Botrimarina mediterranea: one gene and its partners. The protein of the gene in region 2 interacts with the protein of the main gene of each other region in a pairwise test. Links are inferred from orthologs where the notes say so. Each region holds a gene or a part of one and is shown on either strand. Other genes may lie near its edges.

Evidence for each region.
Region 1: the proteins of rpe (region 2) and eno interact in binary tests that used the Escherichia coli proteins (3 or more experiments, as listed by UniProt). The link is inferred for Botrimarina mediterranea from one-to-one orthologs.
Region 3: the proteins of rpe (region 2) and dnaN interact in binary tests that used the Escherichia coli proteins (3 or more experiments, as listed by UniProt). The link is inferred for Botrimarina mediterranea from one-to-one orthologs.

Annotation. Positions count from the first base shown.
Region 1 is NZ_CP036349.1:5,124,230-5,128,374, forward strand. What follows is about bases 732-3,677. They hold eno (phosphopyruvate hydratase), read right to left. Parts: upstream 2,875-3,677; coding sequence 1,588-2,874; downstream 732-1,587. Other genes in these bases: Spa11_RS19705 (arylsulfatase B), read left to right, coding at 732-1,024; Spa11_RS19710 (hypothetical protein), read right to left, coding at 1,089-1,325; Spa11_RS19720 (serpin family protein), read left to right, coding at 3,167-3,677. Outside these bases: more of Spa11_RS19705, read left to right, coding at 1-731; more of Spa11_RS19720, read left to right, coding at 3,678-4,145. UniProt on the Escherichia coli protein: Catalyzes the reversible conversion of 2-phosphoglycerate (2-PG) into phosphoenolpyruvate (PEP). It is essential for the degradation of carbohydrates via glycolysis.
Region 2 is NZ_CP036349.1:5,678,744-5,682,902, forward strand. Bases 309-3,268 are described here. They hold rpe (ribulose-phosphate 3-epimerase), read right to left. Parts: upstream 2,166-3,268; coding sequence 1,452-2,165; downstream 309-1,451. Other genes in these bases: Spa11_RS21935 (hypothetical protein), read left to right, coding at 309-559; Spa11_RS21940 (histidine phosphatase family protein), read right to left, coding at 845-1,426; scpB (SMC-Scp complex subunit ScpB), read right to left, coding at 2,424-3,071; Spa11_RS21955 (SixA phosphatase family protein), read right to left, coding at 3,252-3,268. Also shown: more of Spa11_RS21935, read left to right, coding at 41-308; more of Spa11_RS21955, read right to left, coding at 3,269-3,743; Spa11_RS21960 (hypothetical protein), read right to left, coding at 3,856-4,159. UniProt on the Escherichia coli protein: Catalyzes the reversible epimerization of D-ribulose 5-phosphate to D-xylulose 5-phosphate.
Region 3 is NZ_CP036349.1:455-4,536, reverse strand. What follows is about bases 985-3,867. They hold dnaN (DNA polymerase III subunit beta), read right to left. Parts: upstream 3,047-3,867; coding sequence 1,922-3,046; downstream 985-1,921. Other genes in these bases: Spa11_RS22665 (helix-turn-helix domain-containing protein), read right to left, coding at 3,376-3,867; Spa11_RS00020 (DciA family protein), read right to left, coding at 1,279-1,665; Spa11_RS00025 (DNA gyrase subunit B), read right to left, coding at 985-1,192. Also shown: more of Spa11_RS00025, read right to left, coding at 1-984; more of Spa11_RS22665, read right to left, coding at 3,868-4,082. UniProt on the Escherichia coli protein: Confers DNA tethering and processivity to DNA polymerases and other proteins. Acts as a clamp, forming a ring around DNA (a reaction catalyzed by the clamp-loading complex) which diffuses in an ATP-independent manner freely and bidirectionally along dsDNA.

The DNA of each region.
Region 1 (4,145 bases), 550 kb from region 2 along the record:
CTACGAGCGCCGGGCGTGCGTCGGCAAGTGGCACCTGGGCCACGCGCGGCGAGCCCATCACCCGTTGTCACGCGGCTTCACGTCCTTCTACGGCCACTACAACGGCGCCATCGACTACTTCACGCACCTCCGCGAAGGAGAGCTCGATTGGCACCGCGGCTTTGAATCGAGCCGCGACGAGGGTTACACCACGACGTTGCTGGCCGACGAAGCGGTGCGGTTCATCGAGGCGTCCGACGGCGCCGCGCCCTTCCTGCTTTACTTGCCGTTCAACGCGCCCCACGCCCCGCTGCAAGCCGAGCCCGACGCGCTCGAAGCGTATGGCTTCGAGGAGGGCCAGAAGCGATTGCCCCATCGCGGCGAGTATGGCCGTCGGGGCCGCGGCGCCACAAAGCGAGCCACCTTCAGCGCGATGGTCACGGCGCTCGACACGGCGATCGGCCGCGTGCTCGACAGCCTCGAAGAGCGCGGACTCGCCGACAACACACTCGTCTGGGTCTTCAGCGACAACGGCGGTGAGGTGCAACTGGGCGGCAACAACAAACCACTCCGAGGCGCCAAGCACACGGTTTGGGAAGGCGGCGTCCGCGTTCCGGCGATCGTCCGCTGGCCCGCCAAGTTCGAAGGCGGCCGTCGCTCGACGGAGCTTGCCGCCTACGTCGATGTACTCCCCACGCTGCTCGCTGCCGCAAAGACCGACGATTCTACATCGCACCAACCGTTCGACGGCGTTGATCTCCTGCCAATGCTAACCGGCCAAGCCGCCGCGCCCGACCGCACAATTTACTTGGGCCAGAACGCCATCGTGAGCCAAGAGTGGAAACTCAAAGACGGCAAGCTCTTCGACCTCACCGACGACCCGAACGAGACAACCAACATCGCCGACGAGCACCCCAAGGTTGCAGCGGAACTATGCGAGGCGCTCAAGCGGTACGAAGCACTCGCCTCGAAGGAGCGAATGCCGGGGTACGCCGAAGGGCGGGAAGGGTTTGTGGCGCCGAAGGACTGGGCGATTGAACGATGAGTCCGTTCAGCCGCCAACGTTCAACGGCAGCGGGATGGTTGAACAGGAACACTAATCGACGCCGCTACGGAGTCGTTGAAGGCGCCTGAGCATTCATCAGGCTTCGCAGCGCTTGATTCACCGCTTCGCTGGTGGGGAATGCCTTCTCGACATCCTCGTCGAAAGCGACCGTACGCTCGATGGTGACCTTCACACCTTCTTTGCGGATCCGCTCGGCGTACTTGCCAACGGCTATGACCTCCATGTTCTCAAGGTCGTATTCCGGGCGCATGTCGTCGTCGAGGTCATCAGGCTTATCCATTTCCTTACTCTTAGCGGATTTGGTAGATAAGGCAATTGTGCTCGTTTGTAGGAGGCGTCTCCGACGCCGATTACGGTATCCATTCCGAATCGCTGTGGTGCGCGTAATCGGCGTCGGAGACGCCTCCTACAGGGAAGCAGCCCTGTCGCTTTGAAAGCTGATCGTCTAGCAGAACGCCAACAAAAAAAGGCGGGCCGACAACTGCCGGCCCGCCCTTGTCGTTTCTTGGCGCTCTTCGCGATGAATTTCTTCCCGAGCGGTTCTACTTCTTAATCCGCTTCACGAACTTCGGCCCGCCGTACACCGCGGCGCCGGCGAGTTGCTCTTCGATCCGCAGCAGCTGGTTGTACTTCGCCATGCGGTCGCTGCGGCTGGCGGAGCCCGTCTTGATCTGGCCCGTCGAGAGCGCGACGGCCAGGTCGGCGATCGTGCTGTCCTCGGTCTCGCCCGAGCGGTGCGATGCGATCGACGTGTAGCCGTTGTCGTGGGCGAGTTCGATGGCGTCGATCGTCTCGGTAAGCGTGCCGATCTGGTTCACCTTGATGAGGATGCTGTTGCCGATCCCTTCGTCGATGCCGCGCTGCAGGCGCGTGACGTTGGTGACGAAGAGGTCGTCGCCCACCAGCTGGCACTTGTCGCCGATCTTGTCGGAGAGGAGCTTCCAGCCTTCCCAGTCGTCTTCGCTGCAGCCGTCCTCGATCGAGCAGATCGGGTGCTTGTCGACCCACGAGGCCAAGAGATCGGTCATGCCGACCGGGTCGAGTTCCTTGCCGTCGATCGTGTAGACGCCCTTCTTCGTGTCGAAGAACTCGGTGGCGGCGCAGTCCATCGCGAACCAAACCTGCTCGCCGGGCTTGTAGCCGGCCTTCTCGATCGCGGTGAGGATCACGTCGAACGCCTCGGCGTTGGCGCCGAGGTTCGGGGCGAAGCCCCCCTCGTCGCCGACCGAGGTGCTCAGCTTCTTGTCGCTGAGGACCTTCTTGAGGTGGTGGAAAATCTCACATCCGCAACGCAGCGCTTCGCTGAAGTTGTCGAAGCCCAGCGGCATCACCATGAACTCTTGGATGTCGACCGAGTTGTCCGCGTGCGAGCCGCCGTTGAGGATGTTCATCATCGGCGCGGGCAGCAGCCGGGCGTTCGAGCCGCCCAGGTAGCGGAACAGCGGAAGGTCGCAGTAGTTGGCCGCGGCGCGGGCCGTGGCGAGCGACACGCCGAGGATCGCGTTGGCGCCAAGCTTCGACTTGTTGGCGGTGCCGTCGATCTCGATCATCCGCTGGTCGAGGCCGACCTGGTCGAGGGCGTCCATGCCGATCAGCTCGTCGGCGAGGATGTCGTTGACGTTCTCGACGGCCTTGAGGACGCCCTTGCCCATGTAGACCGACTTGTCGCCGTCACGCAGCTCGTTGGCCTCGTGGGCGCCGGTGCTTGCGCCGGACGGGACGGCGGCGGTGCCCTGCGAACCGTCGGACAGGGTCACGTCGCACTCGACGGTGGGGTTGCCGCGGCTGTCGAGGATCTGGCGGGCGTGGATGTCGACGATGGTGCTCATGGGAGGGCCTTGAGGCTTTGGGGTGAGGCTTGTTGGGCGGTGAGCCGGCTCGCCGTGCGAGCCCGGGGCCGCCTGAGGCCCCCCCGCTCGTCATCCGAACCCGCTGAGAGAGCCGCCATTCTAGGCCCCGGGCGCCCCCTGTCGAGCGGGCCAAAACCCGTAGAAAACTCCCCCCCAAGCGTTGCGCGGCACGTGATAGTCGGCCTCTTAGGCGGTAGCCCCTTTCCTAAGCTCTCCCTCGGGTTCGATCGGCATGGCTCTTCTGGTCTCAACGCAACGTTGTTTCGCCGCCATGGCATTGATGGTTGCCGTTGTCGTAAACCCCGCCTTCGCTAGTGAAGGTGCGTCTCTCGAGAAGCCCTCGTATCTCGATTTGACGACGATCGAGAATCCCGACCTGCTTCTCGACGGGTCTTGGGACTTCCCGGAATGGTCGGGGGAGCTCCAGCCGCCAGTTGTCACCTGGCCGGGACAGTCTGAACCGACCCCGCCGACCAAACCCATCCTCCCGGCCCACGTTCGACCCGCCGTCTCGCCGGCGACCGCGTCGGCTGTGGGTGGAGTGAACGACTTCGGGTTCGACCTCTTCCGCAACCTGCGAACGACCAAGAGCGACGACGACAACCTGCTGGTCTCGCCGATGAGCATCCAGAGCGCGTTCGGGATGACCTACGCCGGCTCCGCCGGGCGGACGGCTGCGGAGATGGAGGCGGTCTTTGGCTTTGACGCCGACACGCACGCCGGGCTCGGCGCGCTGATCCAAGACCTCAACGTCGAACGCGACGGGCGCGAGATGCGCGTCGTCAATCGCTTGTTCGCCAGCGAGCAGTTGCGGATGAAGGACGACTTTCTCGCCGTCACGCGCGACCAATACGGCGCGGCGGTCGAGCGGCTCGATTTCTTCAACAACCCCGATCCAGCTCGGCAGCACATCAACGGCTGGGTTGAGGACCAAACCAATGACCGTATCAAGAACTTGCTTCCCGACGGGTCCGTCTCGCGTGCCACCTCACTCGTGCTCGTGAACGCCCTCTATCTCAACAGCGACTGGAAGCACGGCTTCCACGAGTCGGCGACGCGGGACGAGGCGTTCTACCACGCCCATGGCGCAGTGAGTCTCGTACCCACGATGCACCAACGGAATAAGTTCCGCTACGGCGACTTCGACGGTTATCGGATGCTTGAGATGCCTTACGCCGGCGACGACTTGTCGATGGTGATCGCTCTGCCCGACGAGATCGACGGCCTCACAGCGCTGGAGTCAAGCTACT
Region 2 (4,159 bases):
GTCTATCAAGAGGATGGAAATGAGGATCTGCCGCGGTCACATGAACTATGTACTAGCAAGACTTCCGCTTCCATTCGCGATGCTCTGGAAAATGCGGGGATCTAACGTGGTATGCAGACTTGCTATCGTTGGTATTATTTTCGGAACAATGGGCCTGACTGGATGCACTAAGACGAGCCCGACGCCGGAGACTGTAGTGATAGTGTCAGCGCCGAAGCTCGATGGCGGCATTACGTTCGACGTGCAAGACACATCAGGCCTCGTAATTGAGAAAGGGCATCACGTCGAGCAGCACGGAGAGGGAAAAGCCGTAACGATCTCGCGCTGCGAGTTGTATAGTCGGGATGCTACCAAGGAAAGTCAGATAGTTGCATCGGGTGATGGGAGGCAAAAGGTAGAAATAGCTGTCGATACAGATTTCGTCATCGAGATAAGAGCAGCAGACACTTATTCTTTTGAGGCGAGTATCGATGGGAAAGTGGTTACTGCATCGATACTGATTGTCGACGGACGAAACAATCATTTTATGCTTGTAAGCAAATCACCCACTGTACACTAGATTCGCGCAGGCCCCTATCCTGCTTAACGCGTCTAGTGTTGTGATAGCCGGGCTGCATGCGAGAAGTCCACGTTTCACATAAGAGAACGATACCCGGAATGGACGACAGCAATTCGACTCGCAGAGTTTCTGTCACCCCTCCGGGGCTTTTTATTCTCGCGTCGAATGCTTCAGGGGCTTGCGCCCATGGCTACGCGGCTTTGTTGATCGCGTGCCGCTGCGCCTGCTGACAGGCACGACTAAAGAGTCGTCTCGATTGAGCTGACCGCTAACCGCCCACTCCCCTCACGCCACGGTCGCGCCGACTTCATCGGGCACCTCGATCGTCTCCCAGACGCCGCAGCGCTCCGAGCCCTTCCAGAGTCCGGTCACTTCGTCTTGGTGCAGCACGTGGCGGATGACGCTCGCCAGCGGCTCGGGCGCCACCAGGGCGATCGTCCCTTCTTTGTGCTTCTTGAGCACCTTCCGCAGCGAGTCGGCGACGCGCGCCTTCACTTGCAGCAGCGTCTCGCCGCCGGGGGGGCAGACCGTGTGCGGCTGGTCTTGCCATTGGCGGTAGACCTTCGGCTGCTTGGTGCGGACCTCCTCGACGAGCATGCCCTGCCAGAGGCCGTGGTTAAGGTTGCAGAGCTTGTCGATCGTCTTCTGCTTGGCGCCGGTGGCCTCGGCGATCATCTCGCCTGCCTCGCGCGCGGCCTGGCACGGCGCGGTGTAAACGACCGTCGGCTTGTGAGCGGCGATGCCGGGGAGGGCCTCTTCGGTCTGGCGCCGGCCGTTGTCGCACAGCGGCAAATCGAGGGTCCCCTGGATCCGACCCTGCTGGTCGAACTCGGTGGCGCCCGGACGAACTAGTAGCAACGTGAGCATACAACGCTTTGCAAAAGGACGGATATCACGCCCCGTCGGCGCCGGCTTCCGCCAGTCGCGCGAGCTCGGCCATCCGCTCGGCATAGTCTTCGGCGCCGAACACCGCCGTGCCCGCTACCAACAATTCCGCGCCTGCCTTGGCGCACGCGGCGATCGTCTCTTCGTTGACGCCGCCATCGACTTCGAGCACGGCTTCGCAACGCGGGTGGTCGCTAAGCCAACGCAGCTTATCGAGCGCCACGGGGTCGAACGCCTGCCCGCCGAAACCGGGCATGACACTCATAATGAGCACCAGATCGGCCGCTTCGATTACAGGTTCGAGAACTTCGACCGGCGTCGGCGGGTTGATCGACAGCCCCGCGGTGGCGCCGAGCGACCGGATCCGATCGAGCAGCGGCCGCGGGTCGGGCAGCACCTCGGCGTGGACCGTCAGGTTGTCGGCGCCCGCCTTGCGGAAGGGTTCGACGTAGTCCGCCGGGTTGTCGAGCATCAGGTGCACATCGAGCGGCAGGTCGGTAAGTCGGCGGATCGCCTGGACCACGGGGACACCGATCGACAGGTTGGGCACAAAGTGCCCGTCCATGATGTCGAGATGCAGCACCGTGGCGCCAGCAGCTTCGATCGCCGCAATCTCGTCGGCCAAATGGCCGAAGTCGCACGCTAGCACTGATGGCGCCACCGCCACGCCGTTACGCAGGGTGAGCCGACGCAGTTCCGCGGCGTTCGTTGGCCCGGGCATCGCGACGAAACCTTGACGACAGAAATGCGACGATGACGAGTCGGCGCTCGTACGCCGACCGAACCAGCCGACCGAACCAACGGAGGCACAGCGCGACGCCACGACGGCGAACGCGCCAAAATCGGCTCCCGTTGTGTCATGCGAGAGGCCCGGAAGCAAGCCCCGAGGTGCGGTATGCCGCACGCCCTGGCTCCACTCTCCACCAAGGGGAGGGGGACGCCTGACGCTCCGCTCAGTAGACGGAGCTAACTACCGCGTTCAGTCATCCAACTCTTCAACCCTAGGAAGCTGCCGGAGGTTGGCGAGTCCAAGGACTTCCAGGAAACGGGCCGTTGTGGCGTACAAAGGGCCCTCTGGCGCGTCTTGCGAGGCGTCGGCACGTATCAGGCCGCGGCGTTCTAAACGTCGCAGCGTGGGGCCGCTGGGGGCCCCACGGAGGGCGTCGATGGCCACGGCGGCGATCGGCTGGCGGTAGGCCACCACCGCCAGGCATTCCAGGGCCGCTGACGACAGCCGGGCCGCCCGGGCCTTGCCGCCCAGGCGCTGAACGACCCCGTCGTGCTCTTCGATAATCGCCAGTCGAAAGCCCTGCTCGTTCTGCTCGATCCGGCAGGCGCCGCCGTCGTCCTCGTATCGTTGGTTCAAGCGATCCACCAGCCCCGCGACTTCGTCGGCCGAAACGTCGCGAATGACGGCGGCGATCTCCTCGGCTGTGATCGCCCTGTCGTCGGCCCGCCCGACGAACAGAATCGCTTCGACGATCCCCTCGGGGGTCACCGCGTCGGGGTCGGGCGTGGCGACCGTCGCCGACGGGTTGTCGAGCATCCGCGCAAACGCCGCCCGCAGCCGCGACATCGGCAGCGTCACGGGGCCCTCGGCGTCGTCGCTAGCAGCGGGGTTGTGCATGGTTAGCGACGGTAGCCGAGGGCGGATGGCGGACTCAAGAGCGAACACTATGGGTTGATAGTTGTGGGAGGGGTCTCCAGACCCCGATTACGCGCACCAATGCGAATCGGCATGGATACCGTAATCGGGGTCAGGAGACCCCTCCCACAGTTACCGCTTCCACAGGTGATGTTGCAGCCATCACACCCCCAGTAGCTTCGCCGTCGCGTGCCAAAGGAGTGTCCCCTCGCCGGCGCGGGGCGTCTCTTCATCGAATCGGATCGCCGCTACGGAGCCCTTCGCGAATCGCACCGACGCATACCCCTCGCCTATCAACGACGCGGTCATCCGCTCGACATCGGGATTGTGCCCCACCCAGCAAACACTCTCGGCGCCCGTTGCAATGGACCATTCGAGGAGCGGCTCTAACTCGGCGCCAACGGCTAGGTCCTCGAGTTCATCAATCGCCGGCGAGTGCTCAAGCCCCGTCGCGATCAGTTCCGCCGTCTGCACACAGCGGACGTAGGGGCTCGTCGCGATGCGCTCGGGCGCGAAGTCCCGCGCGGCGAGCGCGGCGACAACGTCGCGGTAACGCTCGATCCCCTCGGCGGTCAGCGGCCGCTCGGAGTCATCGGGCCAGTTGGGATCGCCATAATTCCCAGCCCAAGCGTGACGCGCGATGTAGATAAGCATTACAGAGAATGACCAATGTCCAAGTCCCAAGGACCAATGAGGCGCCACCGCACCAGTGCGAAGCATAACCTGTCATTGGTCATTGGGGCTTGTTCATTGGTCATTCTCCCACCTACCGGCTCCGCCAAAGAACATCGTCGTCGATCCCGAGTTCGGCTTGCTTCGCCGCGATCGCCGCTTTGAAGCGCCGGGCGTCGAGCGGATAGCCCGCCGTCGGTTTGATTCCTGGGACGTGCGTTGCCCAGTAGGCGTTGAAGGCTTTCATCGACAGCTCACGCAGCAGCTTGGCCGTCATCGACGCCAGCGCGACCGGCAGCTCGGCCTCCCCCTTGGTGCGGAACGTGAACGAGAAGCGTTCGCCCTGCCGATAGCGGCTCACCGCGCGGGCTTCGTCGCGGGTCTCGATCCAGCCCTCG
Region 3 (4,082 bases), 5.7 Mb from region 2 along the record:
TGAGCTGCCGCGCCTTGCGGGCCGATTCGCGAGCCTCGGCGGCGACCATCCCTTTGCGGAGAATCGCTTTGGCCGTCTTCGGGTTCTCTTCGAGGTGCTTCTGGAGGTACTCCCCGAACAGGGTGTTAACGATGCCTTCGACCTCGCCGTTGCCGAGCTTGGTCTTCGTCTGGCCCTCGAACTGCGGGTGCGGCACGCGGCACGAGATAACCGCGGTGAGCCCTTCGCGGAAGTCCTCACCGTTGGGGGTGAGGTCCTTGAACATCCCCTCTTTCTTGCCGTAGTTGTTCAGCGTCCGCGTCAACGCCGCGCGGAAGCCACTGAGGTGCGTGCCGCCCTCGTGCGTGTTGATGTTGTTGACGTAGGTGTGAACGTTTTCGGTGTACTCGCCGGAGTACTGCAGCGCGACTTCGAGCTCGACGCCGTCCTGCTCGCCCTGGAGGTAGAGCACCTCTGGGTGGACCTGCTCGCTGGCCCGGTTGAGGTGGACGACGAACTCGCGGATGCCGTCCTCGTACTGGAAAGTCTCCGAATCGTTGGTGCGGCCATCGGTGATGGTGATCCGCACGCCCTTATTGAGGAACGCCAACTCCTGTAACCGCTTCACCAGCGTCGCGTAGTTGTATTTCGTGACCTGGAAGATCTGCGGGTCGGCCTTGAACGTCGTCTTCGTGCCGCTCTTGTCGCTCTTGCCGATCCGCTTAATCGGCGCCTTGGGGATGCCGCGCTCGTACTCCTGGTGATGGACGCCGCCATCGCGGAAGACCTCGACGTCGGCCCATTCGGAGAGGAAGTTGACCACCGTCACACCGACGCCGTGCAAGCCGCCCGAGGTTTGGTAGGCGCCTTTGGTAAACTTGCCGCCGAACTTGAGGACCGTCATCACGCCTTCGAGCGTGCTGACCTCGCGATCGAACTGCTCGGAGAGCTGGGTGTGACGTTCAACGGGGATGCCGCGACCGTTGTCCTCGACCGTAACCGATTCGTCGGGGTTGATCGTGACCGACACGTCGGTCGCGAAGCCGGCCATCGCCTCGTCGATCGAGTTGTCGACAACCTCGTACACCAAGTGGTGCAGGCCACGCACCGTCGTGTCGCCGATATACATACTGGGCCGTTCGCGCACGTGCTCCAGGTCGGAGAGGTGCTCTAGGTCGCCTTCGCCGTATTCTTTATTGGACTCGATCGCCATGTTGTGTTTCGTTTAGCCGTTGGGGTGGCTGGGTTTCTCTTAGGAAGGAGATGAGGGGGGATGTTGGTGATAGGGGAGATATCGTGTCAGGTAATCCGTCCTACCTTGAATCGCAGCGCTGTGATCTTGGAGTCGGATAGCGCCGTTTGCGTGGCGGCGAGCAGGGCGGGTCGGTGGAAATTGATCTCTTGCATGACGACATGGTTGGCGACCATCACCTCTAGGACGCCCCGCTTGAGCGCGCCGGCCGCGGTCATGCCGGCGATCGCCGCATCGCCCAACACCTCGGCCGCCGCCTTCGCCCAGCCGTCCCGCACCCTGTCGGCGCCCTTCACTGCGGCGTAGCCGTGCTTGGCGACCACCGCCGCCACCACATCCCCCGCACGCTTAGGCCGCCGCGCGTAGAACCCGGCGCGTTCCTTCTCCGAACGCTTGCACAGGTCCGACAGCTTTTGGGCGACGTCTTGGTCCACTGGTAAGTCGATTGTTGAAGGAGATGATGGTGATAGGGGGGATGAAAGCAAAAAGTTTCATTTCTGTAGGAGGCGTCTCCGACGCCGATTACGCGCGTCATGTCGGATGCGGCAAGGAGACCGTAGTCGGCGTCGGAGACGCCTCCTATATTTCCATTTTTTTATTACACCTTCCGTATCTCAAACGAAGCTTCTACATCGCCTTGCGATCTCCCCTATCTCCAACATCCCCCCATCTCCTTTAAACGGAGAGACTTCAATTCCGGTCGCGCGCAAGGGGCATGAGGACGTATGTGTAGCCGTCGTCGGTGAGGGCGACCGCGGCCGAGTCGCTGTCCACCAAGTCGAACGTGAACGACTGCTCGGGGCCGAGCGTCTTGAGGAAGTCGACCAAGAACCGCGGGTCAAGGGTGATCTCGATCTTCGCGCCGTCGTAGCCGATCGGCAGCTCGACGTGCGACTCGCCGACCTCGGCCGCTTGGCCGGCGAGAACCAGGGCGCCGTCGCCGAAGGCAAAGTCCACGCCCCGCGACTCGTCGTTCGTGACAATCGCCGCTTGCCGCACCGCGGCGAAGAACGGGCCGACCGTCAGCTCGATCTTCGCCGAATCACTACGGGTCGGAACGACGTCGCGCCAACGCGGGTAACGGCCTTCGAGCAAACGGGTCGAGAGCGTCGAGGTCGGCGTGGCGAACACGGCGTCGTTGGCCCGCACCGCGAACTTCGTCGGCGCCTCTTCGTCGGTCAACGTGCGGTCGATGAGTTGCAGCGAACGCATCGGCACGATCGTCGCGTCGCCCACCGGGGCGGGGTCGCCGATCTTCTCCAGCGGGCCCTCCATCTTCGCCAGGCGACGGCCGTCCGTGCCGACCGCGATGAGTTTGCCCTCTTCAGAGACTTCGAACTTCACACCGCCCAACGCGTAACGGCTCGACTCGTTGTCGGTCGCGAAGATCGTCCGGCGGATCATCTCCTTGAGCAACCGTGTCGGCGCCTGGTAGTACGCCTCGGCGTCGAAGCCCACCGCCGGCGGGAACTCGCTGGGGTTCTCGCTCGGCAGGTTGAACCGGCTCCGTTCGCCACGGACGAGCGTCTTCACGCCGTCGGTCTCGATGCGGAACGTCGTGTCGGAAGACTCACGCAGGATCGCGCCAAAGCGCGTCACCGGCAGCAGCACCGAACCGGGCGTCTCGACCTCGACGCCTTCGACTTCGCGGCGGATGGAGACTTCCAGGTCGGTCGCGAAGAAGGTGGCCGAGCCGTTGTCGCTCACTTCGAGCTTGACGTTCTGCAGGATCGGCTTGGGGCTGCGTGCAGGGGCGACCGCCGCCACGTCTTGGAAGGCCTTGAGGAGCTTCTCGCGGTCACAGGTGATCTTCATAGGCACTTCGAGGCGGACGCTCGTGCGTCCCGTCCCCGTTCCTTCAAAAAGTTTTTAAAAAGAATGGTGGTAGTTGTAAGGCGGCGAGCAAAAGCGTCGGTGGCGTAGGACTCCGCGTCCAAAAACGCCTGCTGCGACACGAGTTAGTGGCGAAGACAACGTCGTGCAAAACTCGGCGCGCCGCTGTAGCGAGTTGGTTGTGACGTGGCGAGCGATTGTCGCCCGGTGAGAACCATGAGGGCCAGTGACCGCCTCGAACGACACCAAGCGCCGACATCGCAACGGACGCGCGCCAAGTTTTCCCGAAAGTGTCGGAAGCCCGCCGATGTTCATGGCGACGCCTCCCCTTTCGAGACGCACGACGCCGACATCTCCGCCCGGCCGAGCCGACGCAGCAAATCATCGATCGCCGAACGCAGCGCCCGGTCCTTCGGCAGCCGGTCGTCGATGCGGTGGAAGTTGTGCATCACGGTCGTGTGGTCGCGTCCCCCCAGGTAACGGCCGATCTCGTCGTAGCTGAGCGGCGTCAGTTGGCGGGCGAGGAAGATCGTCACCGCTCGGGCCAACACCACCGGCGCCTTGCGCGAGCTGCTGCGGAGCGTGCGGAGCGACATCGCGTAGTAACGAGCCACTACCGCGGCGATGTCCGACAGAGGCGTCGAAGCTTCTTGGGCGGCGGCTTGAGTGATGTACGAGCGGGCCTCGGCTTTAGTGATCGGCTTGCGCCCGCCGAAGCGGTGCTGCAGGTCACTCGCCACCGCCAGCACACGGCGGGCGTCGGCATGGAGCCAAGCGGCAAGGTCGGCCGCGGCGGCGGGTTCGACATGCCGACCAGCCGCCGCCAGCGCCGCGACCAGCAGCTCGCGCCGGGTCCCCTCGGCGGGCGCTGCAACTTCAAGATTCAACCCCGCCGCCAACCGTCCCACGATCCGCGCATCGAGCCCGGCTATCTCGCCGAGCGGTTTGCTGGCGGTAACGACGAGCGCGGCGCCCGCTGCAGCGAGACGATCGACCGTGACGGTTAGCAGCTCGACCG